Regions from separate parts of the Acetobacterium sp. KB-1 genome, predicted to be linked through region 2. Evidence: a T-box and tRNA genes for the amino acid it is inferred to sense, from the RefSeq annotation. Region 2 holds a T-box; the other holds one or more tRNA genes.
The links. A T-box is a leader RNA that pairs with one kind of tRNA and senses whether it is charged. The one in region 2 lies ahead of thrS (threonine--tRNA ligase), so its partner is inferred to be a tRNA-Thr.

Region 1: it encodes a tRNA-Thr, which carries the amino acid that the T-box ahead of thrS (threonine--tRNA ligase) is inferred to sense. The anticodon was not compared.

Annotation. Positions count from the first base shown of each region.
Region 1 covers NZ_CP030040.1:1,390,537-1,399,101, reverse strand. The annotation lists rRNA gene DOZ58_RS06450 (23S ribosomal RNA) at 1-1,408, shown strand, start outside; rRNA gene rrf (5S ribosomal RNA) at 1,621-1,737, shown strand; tRNA gene DOZ58_RS06440 (tRNA-Asn) at 1,747-1,821, shown strand; tRNA gene DOZ58_RS06435 (tRNA-Glu) at 1,874-1,948, shown strand; tRNA gene DOZ58_RS06430 (tRNA-Asp) at 1,964-2,040, shown strand; tRNA gene DOZ58_RS06425 (tRNA-Thr) at 2,161-2,236, shown strand; tRNA gene DOZ58_RS06420 (tRNA-Tyr) at 2,266-2,350, shown strand; tRNA gene DOZ58_RS06415 (tRNA-Lys) at 2,612-2,687, shown strand; gene DOZ58_RS06410 (metal-sensing transcriptional repressor) at 2,809-3,075, opposite strand; gene DOZ58_RS06405 (heavy metal translocating P-type ATPase) at 3,078-5,666, opposite strand; gene DOZ58_RS06400 (hypothetical protein) at 5,903-6,235, shown strand; gene DOZ58_RS06395 (V-type ATPase subunit) at 6,300-7,346, shown strand; gene DOZ58_RS06390 (V-type ATP synthase subunit I) at 7,367-8,565, shown strand, end outside.
Region 2 covers NZ_CP030040.1:555,523-564,087, reverse strand. The annotation lists gene thrS (threonine--tRNA ligase) at 1-1,781, opposite strand, end outside; T-box leader at 1,872-2,124, opposite strand; gene DOZ58_RS02635 (B12-binding domain-containing radical SAM protein) at 2,213-3,916, opposite strand; gene ychF (redox-regulated ATPase YchF) at 3,976-5,073, opposite strand; gene rsfS (ribosome silencing factor) at 5,331-5,675, opposite strand; gene yqeK (bis(5'-nucleosyl)-tetraphosphatase (symmetrical) YqeK) at 5,672-6,268, opposite strand; gene nadD (nicotinate-nucleotide adenylyltransferase) at 6,255-6,896, opposite strand; gene DOZ58_RS02610 (YhbY family RNA-binding protein) at 6,913-7,275, opposite strand; gene obgE (GTPase ObgE) at 7,327-8,565, opposite strand, start outside.

The DNA.
Region 1 (8,565 bases), 840 kb from region 2:
GCTGGGCCAAGCGTCAAGGCTGAGTAGGGAGGCAAATCCCCTTACTCATAAGGCCAAGGCGTGACGGGGAACGAAAAATAAGTAGGGAAGTCGCTGATTTCACGCTGTCAAGAAAAGCTTCTATTGAGAGAGAAGGTGCCCGTACCGTAAACCGACACAGGTAGGCGAGGAGAGAATCCTAAGATGAGCGGGAGAAGTGTTGTTAAGGAACTCGGCAAAATGACTCCGTAACTTCGGGAGAAGGAGTGCCCCCTTATGGGGGCCGCAGAGAAGAGGCTCAAGCGACTGTTTAGCAAAAACATAGGTCTCTGCTAAATCGAAAGATGATGTATAGGGGCTGACGCCTGCCCGGTGCTGGAAGGTTAAGAGGAGTGCTTAGCGCAAGCGAAGGTGCAAATTTAAGCCCCAGTAAACGGCGGCCGTAACTATAACGGTCCTAAGGTAGCGAAATTCCTTGTCAGGTAAGTTCTGACCCGCACGAAAGGCGTAACGATTTGAGCGCTGTCTCGACAACACACCCGGTGAAATTGTAGTACTCGTGAAGATGCGAGTTACCCGCGACAGGACGGAAAGACCCCGTAGAGCTTTACTGCAATCTGGCATTGAGTTTTGATCGTGCACGTACAGGATAGGTGGGAGACAAAGAATTTGGGACGCTAGTTTCGAAGGAGTTGCCCTTGGGATACCACCCTTGTACGATTGGAATTCTAACGAGTGGCCGTAATCCGGTCATCGGACAGTGTCAGACGGGCAGTTTGACTGGGGCGGTCGCCTCCTAAAAAGTATCGGAGGCGCCCAAAGTTACCTTCAGGATGGTTGGAAACCATCTCTTAGAGTGCAAAGGCAAAAAGGTGATTGACTGCGAGAGAGACATCTCGAGCAGAGACGAAAGTCGGGCTTAGTGATCCGGTGGTTCCGAGTGGAAGGGCCATCGCTCAACGGATAAAAGCTACCTCGGGGATAACAGGCTTATCTCCCCCAAGAGTCCACATCGACGGGGAGGTTTGGCACCTCGATGTCGGCTCGTCTCATCCTGGGGCTGAAGCAGGTCCCAAGGGTTGGGCTGTTCGCCCATTAAAGAGGCACGCGAGCTGGGTTCAGAACGTCGTGAGACAGTTCGGTCCCTATCCGTCGTGGGCGTTAGATATTTGAGAAGAGCTGTTCCTAGTACGAGAGGACCGGAACGGACAAACCACTGGTGCACCAGTTGTTCCGCCAGGAGCATAGCTGGGTAGCTAAGTTTGGAAAGGATAAGTGCTGAAGGCATCTAAGCACGAAGCCCCCTTCAAGATAAGATATCTCACCGAAAGGTTAAGGTCCCTGATAGACGATCAGGTAGATAGGCTGGATGTGGAAGTATGGCAACATATGGAGCTGACCAGTACTAATCGACCGAGGTCTTGATCCAAGATTTTATACACTGTGCTGTTTCCAGTGATCGTTACGATCACCGAAAAACAACTTAATAAAATAGCAAGTAGGGATGAGGATTATCTTTTTCTCTAAAAACAGTTTGATTTTTAAGGATTGTTTTTAGAAAAAAAGATGGGCCATTTATCCGGTCTGACCGCTAACGCTCCTTCAAACCTATTTGTTTTTAGCAAAACAAAGCTAAATAAGTCTCGCGACGATGGCGGAAGGGCCACACCTGTTCCCATACCGAACACAGAAGTAAAGTCTTCCAGCGCCGAAAGTACTTGGTGGGCAACTGCCTGGGAGGATAGGACYTTGCGGGATTTTAAATAATCCTCAGTAGCTCAACGGTGGAGCACTCGGCTGTTAACCGATAGGTTGCTGGTTCAAATCCAGCCTGGGGAGCCATTAAGACATCAAGCGGGTGTGAACCATAATGATTCATATCCGCATTTATTACGGCCCCTTGGTCAAGCGGTTAAGACACCGCCCTTTCACGGCGGTAACAGGAGTTCGAGTCTCCTAGGGGTCACCAATTTCATATTCACGCGGCCTGGTAGTTCAGTTGGTTAGAATGCCAGCCTGTCACGCTGGAGGTCGAGAGTTCGAGTCTCTTCCAGGTCGCCATRTAAAKAGAGAACCAAAWATGRATGAACGTAGTGAGRYAACARTTTTGAATGAATCGCTGAGTTGATTGGCTGTGACTTAAAGCAACGTAATTTATATGTGTCAATATTTTATCATTAAGCTGATGTGGCTCAATTGGCAGAGCAGCTGATTTGTAATCAGCAGGTTAACGGTTCGAGTCCGTTCATCAGCTCCATTTTTATGTCAAGAATTATTTAAACATCTGGGAGAATGCCCGAGTGGCTAAAGGGGGCGGACTGTAAATCCGTTGACAACGTCTACGATGGTTCGAATCCATCTTCTCCCACCAACGCTTTATCCCAATTTCATACCTGAAATTGGTCGGCAGGCGAGCATAGCGAGACAACAGTGATAAAGCTAACGCATTTTAATTGAAAACTCATCCAATTAGGATGAGAAGAGTTTTCGAATAAAATACGCTCCTCTAAATACCCATTAGCTCAGTTGCCAAGTAGAGAACCCAAATCTTTGATTTGGTGTGAATCACTTAGTTAGGCAAACGGGAGTATTCATAATCGTTTGGAGACAGACAAAAAGTAAATTATAGCATGACCCATTAGCTCAGTTGGTAGAGCATCTGACTTTTAATCAGGGTGTCGGGCGTTCAAGTCGCCCATGGGTCACCAATTTCTAAATTTAGCCGCAGATGATGCGGTTTTTATTTTGTTTGAATCAAAAAAATGCCGCCCAAGATCTTGACCGATCGTGGCGGCATTTTTTTAGTTACAGGCGCTAATTTAGTCTAATCTATCGATAATACTTATCAAGGACAAGCATGATCTCATCAATTTTCGCTTCACCATCGCCTTTTTCAAAGGCATCTGCTACACAAGAATTCATATGTTTTTTTAAAATTTCCAGGTTCGTCTTTTTTAAAAGGGCCTGAACTGCGAGGATTTGTTTCGAAATGTCAATGCAATACCGATCATTTTCAAGCATCTTTATAATGCCATCAATCTGACCCCGGGCAGTTTTAAGCAGGTTTAGCTCGGTTGTACGATCTTTGACTTCCATAATTATTCAGTGATTTCAGAGGCCGGGTAACCTGCTTCTGTGAGGGCAGCAGTCACTGCACTTAGATTAACATTATCGGAAGCTGTGAAACTGGCCTGGCCTTGTTCTAGAGATACGGACACATCACTGATTCCATCAATGCCATTTAACACACTTTCAACACATTTAACGCAGTGTTGACAACTCATATCACTAACTTTTAATAATTTTTTCATTTTTTTTCCTTCTTTCATTTCAATTTTTTTATCTTTAAGCAGTGTTGCTTTGCTAACGGTAGGATTTGCTTCGGGTTGCTTTACGTTTAATAATTTAGCTTTAAATGTTTTTAGCGATAAAGCGTTGAGCACAACGGAAACTGAACTTAAGCTCATTGCGCCGGCGGCAAACATTGGGTTTAGTTTTAGCCCAAACGGTATAAATAAAACACCAGCAGCAAGGGGGATACCAATCACATTATAAATAAAGGCCCAAAATAAGTTTTGTTTGATGTTCTTCAAAGTGGCCTTACTTAATTGTATTGCTGAAACAATATTCATTAAATCGTTTTGCATAAGGATAACATCGGCCGATTCAATGGCGATGTCGGTGCCGTTACCGATTGCAATGCCGACATCACTTTGGGCTAACGCCGGGGCATCATTGATGCCATCTCCGACCATGATTACCTGATGTCCCTCTGCTTGCAGATTCTTTATCATCGATGCTTTTTCATGGGGAAGCACATTGGCTACGACATTTTCGATGTTGACCGTGTTGCCAATCGCCTGCGCTGTCCGTTCGTTATCGCCGGTGAGCATATAGACCTTGATCCCCATTGCTTTTAGTTGCGAAACGGCTAAATTACTGTTTTCCTTAATGGTATCGGCAACGCCGATGATGCCTTTGACCGATTGATCCCAGCCTACTAATAGCGGCGTTTTTCCCAAATCAGAGAGTCGCAGATAATCATTCATAATGTGTTCAACGGAAAGGCTATTTTGCTCCATTAGTTTGATATTTCCTATCACTACATTTTTACCAGCAAGCTGACCTTGAATACCTAATCCAGATAACGAATCAAATTTTGACACTTCATGTAAAGAAAGATGAAGTTCATCAGCTTTCTTTACAATCGCTTCACTCAGCGGGTGCTCTGATTTTTTTTCTAAAGAAGCGGTTATGGTTAACAATTCATTCTGATCGATTTCAGAATCATAAAGAATGATATCGGTAATCGATGGAGAACCGATCGTTAAGGTACCGGTCTTATCGAAAACAACGGTATTTGATTTGCCAAGAATTTCCAAAGCCGGACCATTCTTAAATAAGATGCCTTTTTCGGCGCCTTTTCCGGTACCAACCATAATAGCTGTTGGAGTGGCTAGTCCTAAGGCACAGGGGCAGGAAATAACGAGAACAGATATCGCAGCCGATAAGGCAAAAGATAGCCCAAAACCAAGGATCATCCAGATTATAAAAGTCAGCAGTGAGATTCCCATTACTGCGGGAACAAAAAAGCGACTGATTTCATCGGCAATTCTGGCAATTGGGGCTTTCGATGACTGTGCTTCTTCAACCAGTTGTATAATTTTACTGAGGGTAGTGTCCTGTCCGATCTTAGTCGCTTTAAATTCAAAAGAACCGGTTTTATTCATACTGCCGGAAATAACAGTGTCACCGGTCACTTTTTCGACAGGCAAACTTTCGCCAGTCAGTAGAGATTCGTCAACGCTGGAATGACCACTCAGAATAATCCCATCGACAGGAACACGTTCTCCGGGGCGAATAATGACAATATCATCGATTCGAACCTCATCAATAGAAATTTCGACTTCTAAATTATTTCTTAACACGCGGGCGTTTTCGGGTACTAAAGCAATCAATTTTTCGATCGCTTGGGACGTTTTTCCTTTTGCTTTTGTTTCAAGAAATTTGCCTAAAGTGATTAAAACTAAAATAACAGTGGTTGATTCAAAATAGAGTTCATGTGAATAGTGATGAATCAATTCCATATTATCATATGAAAAACCATAAGCGAGGATAAACAAAACGATAACCCCATAGATAAAGGCAGCACTCGTGCCTACGGCCACGAGCGAATCCATATTAGGAATACGTTTGGCCAGAGCTTTAAAACCATTGATGTAAAAATGCCGACACAAAAAGACAACCGGTAAGGTTAGAAACATTTGCGTTAAGGCGTTAATCAGTAAGTTTTTTTCGCCAGCTAAAAAAGCGGGAATTGGCAAGCCGATCATCGGACCCATGGCGAGATAAAATAAGGGGAGGGTAAAGATCAGCGAACTGATGAGTCGCGATTTAACTTCGTCAATTTGAACTTGATAACTGGGCTTATCATTTTGTTTTTTATTAGTACCTGAGGTGAATTTACTTCCTTCTTCAACCAGTGTTGCGCCATAGCCTAGAGCTGTGATGGTGGTGACAATCAGCGGTACGGGAGCAAGTGTCGGATCATGCTGGACAATTAGTTTCTCATTTGAAAAATTAATAACGGCAGAATCGACACCATCTATTTGGCCAACTTTACGTTCAATGGCGCTGGCACATGCGGTGCAGGTCATGCCACTAATATTAAACTGCGTTCTTTCCATAGTGAGTCCTCCTTTTAAATCTACCCCTCATGGGGAGGGGGTGTCTTTATAACCGAATAATACACCATTTATCGATTTGTGTCAACACAATAATTAATTTTAAGAAACATGCAATCGGTTGCTAGAAAAAATTACATCTTGCTATCATTTTTTAAAGTGCTATAATGAAAAACAGAAATATTGGGTATATTAATAAGAAGAAAATGTTTTGAAATTTAATTGAAAGGAGATTAATCATGTTACATAGTGAAGACGCAGATATTAATTTGGTTATCAGGCAAGTTATCGATCTTGATATGAAGGCGGTGCGGATCAAAAAAAATGTTAGCCAACGAGCGGATCGAATTTTAGAACATACTAAAAATAAGATTAAAGCAAATGAGAAAAATGAATTAGATGGTGTTCAGGAATTAGCCAAACAAAACTATCACGTGGAGATTAGCAAAGCCAAAGAAGAGCGTCAAAGCATCATTGATTCGATGGTTCAGGAATTAGCTAAGACTCAATGCCGATATGATGAGAAAAAAGATGAAAAGGCACTGGAAGTTCTGGAAAAACTCTTTAAGTAACCGATGGCAGTATCTGATTCTATGGATTTTCGATCTAAATTTTATAGAAAAGTGTGAGAGTTAAATGTCTAAAAGTAAACATGCAGCTATAAATACAAAAGTGCTTGCAATGCGAGCTCGAAGAATTAATGATAAAGATTATCTTGAGTTGATTAAGGCAAAAGACTTGAAAGAAGTATTCCTTTACCTAAGAGATCATACTTATTATGGCGATTTTTTAAGTAAAATGAATCCAGAAGATCTTCATCGAACAGAGATTGAAGCGCACTTGAATGATTTGAAAGTGCGTGACACCGAAAAGCTGATGCATTACCTACTCGGTGAGGAAAAGAATTTTCTTCTGATTTTGCTAATCCGTATGGAGGTCGAATCGATTCGAATTTTAATTCGTGGCATCGCCAGAAGTGGTAATTTGGAATCACTCAAGGCACTAATGATTTTTTCCGAAAAGTACACTAAAGTACCTTTTGATCGTCTTTTTCGTGCTAGAGACTGGGAAGAATTTAAAAAGATGCTCGTTAATACCGATTACTACCGTATTTTTGAAATTTATAAGGATATCAAGGGTCCCCATGACTTAGTAATGGTGGAAAAAAATCTGGATCGCTATTATTATGATTTGTTAAAAAACCGTTTAATGAAGCTTGATAAAAAATCGAATCAAGATTTAATCGATCTACAAAGACGAAACTTCGATTTGCTAAATTTAATCTGGATTTATCGCGGAAAAAAATTCTATAGCTTATCCCGAGAAGAATTAATTGCCTATTCGCTACGCGGTGGTCTGGAGCTTAATGAGAAACGTTTATTAAGCCTGGTTGATGCAAAAAATCTCGTCGAAATTAAAGCTTTATTAACAAATTCTGATTATGCATTTCTTTTTAACCACACGGATACCATCGATTTATTTATGGAAAGACGCAAGGAACGCTATTTGTATTATCAGAACTTAAAGCTTTTCGGCGATAGTGACAGTGGTTTGGGTCGGGTTGTAGCATATGTGCGCTTGTTGGATTTTGAAATCGAAGATATCACGTCAATAATTGAAAGCAAGCGTTATCGAATGGGCGCGGATGAGACAAAAAAATATTTAATCAGACCCATTGATTAGGGTGTGAAAGGAAGTACTCTATGGCAGTTGAAAATGTGATTATGATGGATGTAGTCGGCAAAATTAAAGATGTAGACAAATTTGCCAAAGACATTTTTCTTTTCAATGACATACAAATAGTGGACGCCATGCACGAGATTGACTCGGGTAGATTTATTCTGCCAATTCGGGAAGAAAACATGGGAGAACTATTGGGGTTTGCTCAGCTTGTGTCTGGAGAAACCATGATGGATGAGAAGAATTTTGTCAAAACCGTAAATAAATTAAATGAACTCTACAAGGGATCCCTCAGTTTAGATATGGTGTCTTTAGCGAAAGGTGATACGGATCTCGGAAAAGCGTTGGCCAATGCTAAAGCTTTTGAAAACAATTTAGTCCTTGAGTATGGTGAGATCAAAGAAATAAACGATCGCCTTGAAACGCTTGAAAAAAGCAGAACGGCTTATGGCTATTTAGATGAACTGGAAGCTAATATGAGCGAACTTGATCATCTCGAAAATTTTTCGTTTAGTATGGGATCAGTTACAAAGGATAATGCCGCCCGCTTGAAAAGTATTTATAACAGTGTGACTTCAATTGTATTTCATGTTGGCAATCAGGTAGACAATGAAGAAGTGTTTATGATTGTGTCCCCCAGGGATTTAGAAATTGAATCCAAGCGGATTCTAAAGGCGCTGAATTTTAAGCCCATTGAAGGGTTTAGTTCAGAATATACCGAAACACCAAAGATCATTCTTAAAAAAATTAATCAAGAAGTTGAAGTGTTAAAAGAAAGAAAATCAAAGTTACTTGTGGATTTGAATGCCCATTTAAAAGAAAATAAAAAAGAAGCAACGGAGAGTTTTAATACCCTGAGTTTATATGGGAATTTGAGCATCATTAAAAAATATATGGCCTTTAGTGAAGAGAATTTTTATTTTTCTGGATGGATTTCCAGACGTGATAAAAAACGGATGGAGGCGATCGCCGCTAAATACCCGGAAATGATCATCATGTTTTCGGATACAAATAGTGGTAGTGGAAAGCCACCCACTAAATTGAAGAATAATTGGCTTTTTCGTCCCTTTGAGACCTTAGTAAAAATGTATGGCGTGCCCTCATTTAATGAGCTGGACCCAACCCCTTTTTTAAGCATAACCTATATGTTTTGTTTCGGATTTATGTTTGGTGATGTTGGCCAGGGCCTTATTTTGGCTCTCGCTGGCTGGATCCTGGGAAA
Region 2 (8,565 bases):
ACTACCAGCATATAGGGAACTTTTTGCATTTGTGCTTCCCGGATCCGGTAGCCCAATTTTTCATCCCGGGTATCCACCGATGCGCGAACACCAATGGCGGTGAGTTCTTCAGCAATACCTTTGGCAAAATTATGATGGGCATCAGCAACGGGGATAATCATGACCTGAACCGGCGCCAACCAAACCGGGAATTTTCCGGCAAAGTGCTCAATCAGGATCCCCAAAAATCGTTCGATACTCCCTAAAATCGTACGATGAATAATAACCGGACGATGTTTTTCGCCATCCGAACCAATATAGTTCAGATCAAAACGTTCCGGCATTTGGAAATCTAATTGAATCGTTCCACATTGCCATGTTCGTCCTAGGCTATCTTCCAGGTGGAAATCAATTTTAGGTCCATAAAATGCTCCATCGCCAGGATTGAGACGATAATTGATTTCTTTTTTCTCAAGGGCTTTTCTTAATGCTTCGGTTGCTATTTCCCAAACTTCATCAGATCCAATCGAATTTTCTGGTTGTGTCGATAATTCAACTTTATAACTAAAACCGAATATCTTATAAACATCATCAGCCAGATCGATTACCTTGATGACTTCTTCTTGAATTTGCTCGGGAGTCATGAAAATATGCGCATCATCCTGAGTAAAAGCACGGACACGCATCAGTCCATGAAGCGCACCATGCAGTTCATGGCGGTGAACTAGACCCAGTTCTCCCATTTTTAACGGTAAATCACGATAGGAGTGACCCTTTGTTTTATAAACCAGCATGCCGCCGGGGCAGTTCATTGGTTTAATGGCATATTCACTCTCATCAATCTCAGTAAAATACATATTTTCTTTATATTTATCCCAATGTCCCGAACGTTTCCATAGATCGTTATTAAGTATAATGGGTGTTTTAATTTCATGGTAGCCTCGACGTTGGTGTTCTTCGCGCCAAAAGTTTTCCAGCTCGTTTCGAATGATCATGCCCTTCGGATGGAAGAAAGGAAATCCGGGACCTTCTTCATGCAATGAAAAAAGATCAAGTTCTTTTCCTAATTTACGATGATCCCGTTTTTTGGCTTCTTCGAGTCGAGTCAGGTACTCATCCAACTGACTTTTTTTAGGGAAGGTAATGCCGTAGATCCGCTGTAGCATTTTATTTTTCTCATCACCCCGCCAGTAGGCACCGGCCAGACTTAAAAGCTTAATGGCTTTAATTCCGCTGAGGTTTTGAATATGGGGACCGGCACAAAGATCCGAGAACTCACCCTGGGAATAAAAGCTGATGATGGCGTCTTCCGGCAGATTTTCGATCAGTTCAGCCTTATAAATCTCGCCTTCAGCATTAACCTTTGCCAAAGCGTCGTTGCGGTTCAGTTCGTAACGACTAATCACCAGCCCTTCCTTAACAATTTTAGCCATTTCTTTTTCAATTTTTTCCATGATTTCCGGGGTGATAATCACATCGACATCAATATCATAGTAAAAACCATTATCAATGGCCGGGCCAATGGCCAGTTTTGCCTGTGGATACAATCGTTTGACCGCCTGAGCCAGCAGATGGGAACCGGTATGCCAGAAAGCATGCTTGCCGCCTTCATCTTCAAATTTTAACAGATTGAGGGTGGCATCTTCGTTAATCGGTTGACGAACATCGACAACCTTGCCACCCAGTTCCCCTGCCATTGTATTTTTAGCTAAACCGGGACTGATATCATTGGCAACTTCAAGGACAGTGATTCCGGGTTCATAAGTCTTTATGGATCCGTCTTTTAACGTAATAGTAATCATGGTTTTCTCCTTTATTTCTGAATTTAATTGTAACCCAGCATTATTTTCCAGCGACTCGCTTATAAAAACAAAAAAAGTCCCTTTGTCAAACAAAGGGACGTATTAACGCGGTTCCACCCAATTTGATTCACATGCGTGAATCCACTTAAGTTCTGAATAACGGTCAGCTCCGAAAAACCCTACTATTAAAAAATGAAAGATGCTACACTGCACAACTATCGATCCGATTTCAGGTTTTGACTCCAAGGTGGTTTTCAATTATCACTAGTATAGGCAATTACAGCCAGGTTGCCTATTCTCTGAATCTAATGGGTAACTTACTCGTCCTTATCAGCGCCTTTTTTATTTTTATTGAGTATTAGTATAACCTTTATCTAAAAAAGAATCAATACTTTTAAAAAAAATTAATTTAGTAAATTAAACATCAAAAATTAGCAAATAATGCTAAATCCCGTTTCAAAGAATACTAATAATCCTTGTTCATTATTGATTGTTGTTGATTCGGAAAAATGATCAATCAACGTTCTCGAAAAATACTGAAACTTGACCTGGTTATAGATTTTTTTTGGTGTAAAATTAGCAAAGACATTCAGGAAAGTCGCGATATTCTGAGGATCTTTTAAAAATTCGAAGATCCATTCCTTATCAGGACAAGTATCAAGCATATCGCCTGGCAGTCTGAGATTCCCCTGGGAGAGAAAGTCAAACTTAATCCATTCACTAACTTGATCATTCTTTTTTTGTTCTTTGAAAAACTCCTTTAAAATACTAAAGAGTTGTTCTTTTGATTTTCCTACTTCATAATATCCCTGTTCGTCCCAATAGCAAGAAAAGGCTTCAAAAAAGTCAAAAGGGGTGTCGTAAATCTTGGCTTGAAAAATAAATGCCAAACTATGTTTGAATGCGCCGCTATTGAAATAACGATCCACTAACACTTCAATTTGACGCAATTGATACAGTTCCTCAGCACTAAGATACTTATTAGAAATAATTTCATATGGCGGAAAGCTGGCATACTGGTAATCATGGATCTCAGACTCTTTGCGAATGCGGGTACCTTTCAGACACTTCAGAAAGCCTAATTGCAGCATACCGGGATTAAGGGCAATGACCTGATTAAAGGATGACTTAAACACCTCATAGGTTTCATGGGGTAGGCCAGCAATCAGATCCAGATGAATATGAATATTATCTTGTTCCAAGAGTTTTTTTACATGATTTTCTGTTCGTTCGACACTGATTTTTCGGCCAATAGCCGAAAGCGTAGCGGGTGCTGTGCTTTGAACACCGATTTCGAATTGAATCAGTCCCGGCGGTGCCATCGCTAGCAGAGCAATCATTCCATCATCGATGAGATCTCCGGTCATTTCAAAGTGAAAATTAGTGTCGCCGCCTTGTTTAATAAGATAGGAAAATATTTCTTTAGCTCGGCTCAAATCGCAGTTAAATGTCCGGTCTACCAGTTTAACCTGTTTGACACCAGCCTGAATAAAGAAATCCAACTCCTTAAAAACCCTATCCAAACTCAAGATGTTTAGTTTCTGTGTAGTTGAAGAAAGGCAATATGAACAGGAAAACGGGCAGCCTCGCATGGTTTCATAATAAATAATCTTATGATTGAGACTGTTTAGATTCTCATTTAAATAAGGAAAAGTCAATTGGTTTAATGGAACCGCTTTCGAATCGGGACTATCAACAATTTCTCCCGATCGTTTTCGATAGCAGAGCCCGGGAATTTTACTAAAGCGTTCCTGGTCGCGATCTTTGAGCAACGCGTTTAGTATACCTTCCCCTTCCCCCTTTACAATAATGTCGCAGAAAGGATAGTTCTTCATCAGCGTCATGGCATCAAAACTAACCTCCGGACCGCCTAGAATAATTTGCACCTGGGGCCTGGCTTTTTTAACTATTTCGGCTAACTTTAGAACAATTTCTATATTCCAGATATAACAAGAAAAACCAATACGTTTAGCATCGTGATCGAGCAGTAGCTTGATAATACGATGAATTGGATCATTAATTGACATCTCCAGAATTTCAACATTAAAATCCGGCAGTTGCGCCTTTAATGAACGAACGGCCAGATTAGTGTGGATATATTTCGCATTGACAGCGACTAAAACAAGATCTTTCACAGTAACCTCCAGGTTATCGGGTGGTTTATATCTAAATGCTAACTGCTAGGATAAATAATCTAGACATTAAATCGAAAAAAGGTAACATCGCCATCTTTCATGACATAGTCTTTTCCTTCAACCCGGGTGACGCCGCTTTCCTTGGCTTTTACTTCCGTACCGGCTTCAATTAATTGTTCAAAACTCGTTATCTCAGCCCGAATAAACCCACGTTCAATATCAGTGTGGATCTTACCGGCGGCCTGAGGCGCTTTGGTACCTTCGGTGACAGTCCAGGCTCTTATCTCCTGGGGTCCGGCGGTCAAAAAAGTAATCAGCCCTAATAACTTATAGCCTGAACGAATAACCTGGTCAAGTCCCGATTCTTCCAAACCCATATCAGATAAAAATTCTGCTTTTTCAGCATCATCAAACTGAGCGATTTCTTCTTCAATTTTTGCCGAAATTTTAATAATATCCTTGTGACTACCGGAGTGATTTTCCCGAACAGTCACTTTTAAACGGGTTACCATCTCATTATCTTCATGAAGATCATTCTCTGAAACATTGGCGATATAAAGTACCGGTTTAATCGAAATCAATTGAATCGTTTGAATGAATTCCCATTCATCGACTGTAAAATCATCGTCATGCGGCATTTTTCCACCTTCAAGAATTTCCCGCAATCGCATCGCTACTTCGATGTTAGCTTTTTCCTGAGGATTTGTTTTAGCCAGCTTTTTATTTTTTTCGATCCGTCGATCCAGCATTTCGATATCTGCAAAAATAAGTTCCAGATTGATGGTCTCCAGATCGTCGATGGGATCGATTTTTCCTTCCACATGAACCACATTTTCATCTTCAAAACAACGGACAACATGGACAATGGCATCAACCTCACGGATATGCGAAAGAAACTTGTTTCCAAGACCTTCGCCTTTGCTGGCACCGCGCACCAGACCGGCAATGTCGACAAATTCGATGGTAGTAGGGATTACCTTTTTTGAATTGTACATTTTTTCTAAAACAGCTAAACGTGGATCTGGCACTGTCACAACCCCGATATTAGGATCAATGGTGCAAAATGGATAATTGGCAGACTCTGCCCCGGCCTTAGTTAACGCATTGAATATGGTGCTTTTCCCGACGTTGGGTAAGCCAACGATTCCTATTTTCATAGTTACCTCTTTCTAATTTTCTTAGTACTGAAATTAATTGTTTTATTATGAAATTCACTCTGCTATCCATGATAGAATTAATCCCGACATTTAAAAAGGTGGATTTTCCAGCCCCGAAGGATCAAGAAGTGCCACCATTTCGATTGGTTCAGTAATTCGGTTGATACCCAAAGTTTATATCAATTGTTGACTTTTTATCTCCAGTAAAATTCACTTAGATAAAAAGTATCAATCAAGTTGATTGCATGAGACGCAGATTATCGATTAACAGGGCTGCTTTTCCAAAGTTTTTCCAAGTTATAAAACTCTCGTTCTTCGGCATGAAAAATATGGATGATCACATCATAATAATCCAGTAAAATCCAGCGACCTTCCCGTTGGCCCTCGATGTTTTTGGGGAATATTTCCAATTGTTTAGCTTCATACTCTATATTATCAGCAATAGCTTTGACCTGACGTTCAGAACTCCCGCTGGCAATAACAAAATAATTGGCAATGGATGTCATTTCGGTTACATTAATGACCTCAATATCCACCCCGTTTTTGTCCTCAATCCAGCTTTTTATTTTTTGTGCAAATTCTTCTGGAATAATAAAAATCACTCACTTTCTTTTTTAATTTTCTTTAAGTTTATGGTTTTGATAATTAAATCGTTTCGCGCATCGATGGTTCGCTTATGGAGTAGTGCACCTGTTCGCGCCACATGACAGATACAATTAGTTAGTGCCATAATAGTGGCCCCGTCCAAATCAGTATCTGCCATTTGTCGAATGGTCTCAACGCCTGGAAAAGTACGGTCTTTTTCAATATAATCGGCCAGATAAATAATCTTATCCAGTGTGCTCATATTCTTGCAACCAGTAGTGTGACAATCTATGGCATTTTGAATTGCGGTATCGTTGATACCGTAACGCTCTTTAGCAAGGACCGCACCCACTGGGCCATGAAGTAGCTGGGGATCATTTCGACTCACACGATCGATTTTAATCTGATGCCGTTTGGCGCAGTCAAGCTGCTGTTCATCTGTCAGATTCTTAGCACAGTCATGCAGCAACGCTGCCAACCTGGCCTGGTCTTGATCACAGCCAAAGTTATGAGCCAGTTTCTCAGCCGCCTCAACCACGTTTTGTGTGTGTGTGAAGCGTTTAGGAGTTAGAATTCTTTTTAAATCTTCTTCGATATCAGTCCAATTCATTGCTATCCTCAATAGACACATTCGGCAAGTAAAGGTGATACTCATGAATATAGGCTTCCACCGCGTCAGGAAGTAAATAACGAATGGAGTATCCATTTTTAATTCGTGCCCGGATATCAGAAGAGGCAATGTCCATTTCGGTGGCATACAGCTTGAAAATAGACGCCCCGTAAATCTCCTGTAGCTCTTTGATCCGCATATCCAGCCGATCGTGACTATAACCCGGACGGAATGTCGTGATAAACTTCACCGACTTTAATAATTCCGGGGCACCCTTCCATAAGGTGATTTCAAACATTAAATCGGCACCGGCAATAAAATAAAAATCACAGTCCGGATAAATTTCTTTAATGGTATTGATGGTATCAATCGTATAGGTGATACCACTCTGATCAATTTCATGGGTCAAAATTTCAAAACTGTCATTGCCTGCGATTGCCAGTTCGACCATTTTAAGTCGGTGCTTTCTGGCAATTTCGTCTTGAGATAACTTAAATGGGTTATTCCCGGTAGGAATAAACAACACCTTATCCAATTCATATTGATCTCGAGCCGACTCTGCCAGTAGTAGATGCCCCGTATGGATGGGATTAAAACTTCCTCCCAGAAGACCGATTTTTTTCTTCATCTCAAACCTTTGCTTACTATGAATTAGTGAATTTTCGCGACGGACTAAGTGCCTTTTTCTTGACACGTTTAATGGGTTTCTGATTTTTTGTAGGCACCTCGATTTTTGTTTTTAATAAATTCTTCTTATAAAGGATAAATTTACTACCGATGGTGCACACAATATCGGATTTTGTGGCTGCAGCTAATTCCCGGGCCACATTATTGACATCTTCCAGAGAATTATTTTGAACCTTTCCCTTGATCAGTTCCCGGGCAATAATGGCGTCCCTGGTCTGCACGATGACTTGTGGTGTGATGCCATCTTTACCGATGAAAATGATATCGGGAATATCCATCGCAAGTTTTCTTAAATAACTTCTTTGTTTACTTGTTAACATTTTTTCTCTACTTTCTACGACGCTATTATAACATATAATAATGCGGGAAATCTATTTAAAATACTCAAATTCGATCTCTTCGAGTTGAACCACATCTTCATCCTGAATGCCCATTCTTTCCAATTCTTCAAAGACGCCTTTATCTTTTAGAACCCGCTGGAAGAAACCTATGGAATCCAAATCTTCAAAGTTAACCGACGTAATCAGTCGCTCCACGAATGCACCTTTAACTACAAATAAATGATCGAATTTTTCAACGGTGAATTGTTTTTCTTTAAAGTCCGGGGTGAAAATGATTTCAGTTTCCGGTTCAAAGTCAAAAATCGGCTCTACTTCGCCAATTTCATCGAGCAACTTTATGGTTCGGCTTAACAGTTCATTGAGTCCCTGACCAGTTACTGCGGAAATGACAAAGACTTCATAGCCCATTTGTTCCAATTCAGCCTTTAAATTATCCGTTTCTTCAGGTTCTAAAAGAAGATCAACCTTGTTCAAGGCCACGATCTGAACGCGTTTTGCCAATTTTTCGTTGTATTTTTCCAATTCAAAGTTGATCTTTTTAAAATCATCCAAAGGCTCCCGGCCTTCACTGCCAGAGGCGTCCAGAAGATGAATCAGCAGTTTGGTTCGTTCCACGTGTCTAAGGAACTGATCCCCCAGTCCGGTACCCTCATGAGCACCTTCGATCAAACCGGGAATGTCAGCGATCACAAAAGGATCAAAATTTCGCCATTCAACCACTCCAAGATTGGGAACGATGGTGGTAAAATGGTAATTGGCTATCTTGGGCTTAGCTTTAGTGATCACCGATAAAAGGGTTGATTTACCGACATTTGGAAAACCAATCAGACCTACATCAGCAAGCAGCTTGAGTTCAAGAATAACGGTGCGTTCCTGACCCTTGACACCACCCTGGGCAAAACGAGGTGCCTGTCTGGTGGCGGTGGCAAAGTTCATGTTTCCCCGACCACCCCGGCCGCCTTCGGCGACCCGGTATTTTTGTCCATGTTCTGAAAGATCGCAGATGATTCGTCCGGTATCTTTATCTTTAATAATGGTTCCCACTGGTACTTTGATAATCAGATCTTCTCCGGTTTTACCGGTAGACCGACAACCGGTTCCGTTTTCGCCATTTTCTGCTTTGTGTTTTCTTTTATATTTAAATTCCATCAGGGTCCGAAAACCATTATCAGCCATAAATAAAATATTGCCGCCATGCCCTCCGTTACCACCGTCTGGACCACCATTGGGAACATATTTTTCGCGGCGAAAACTCATGCCGCCATGTCC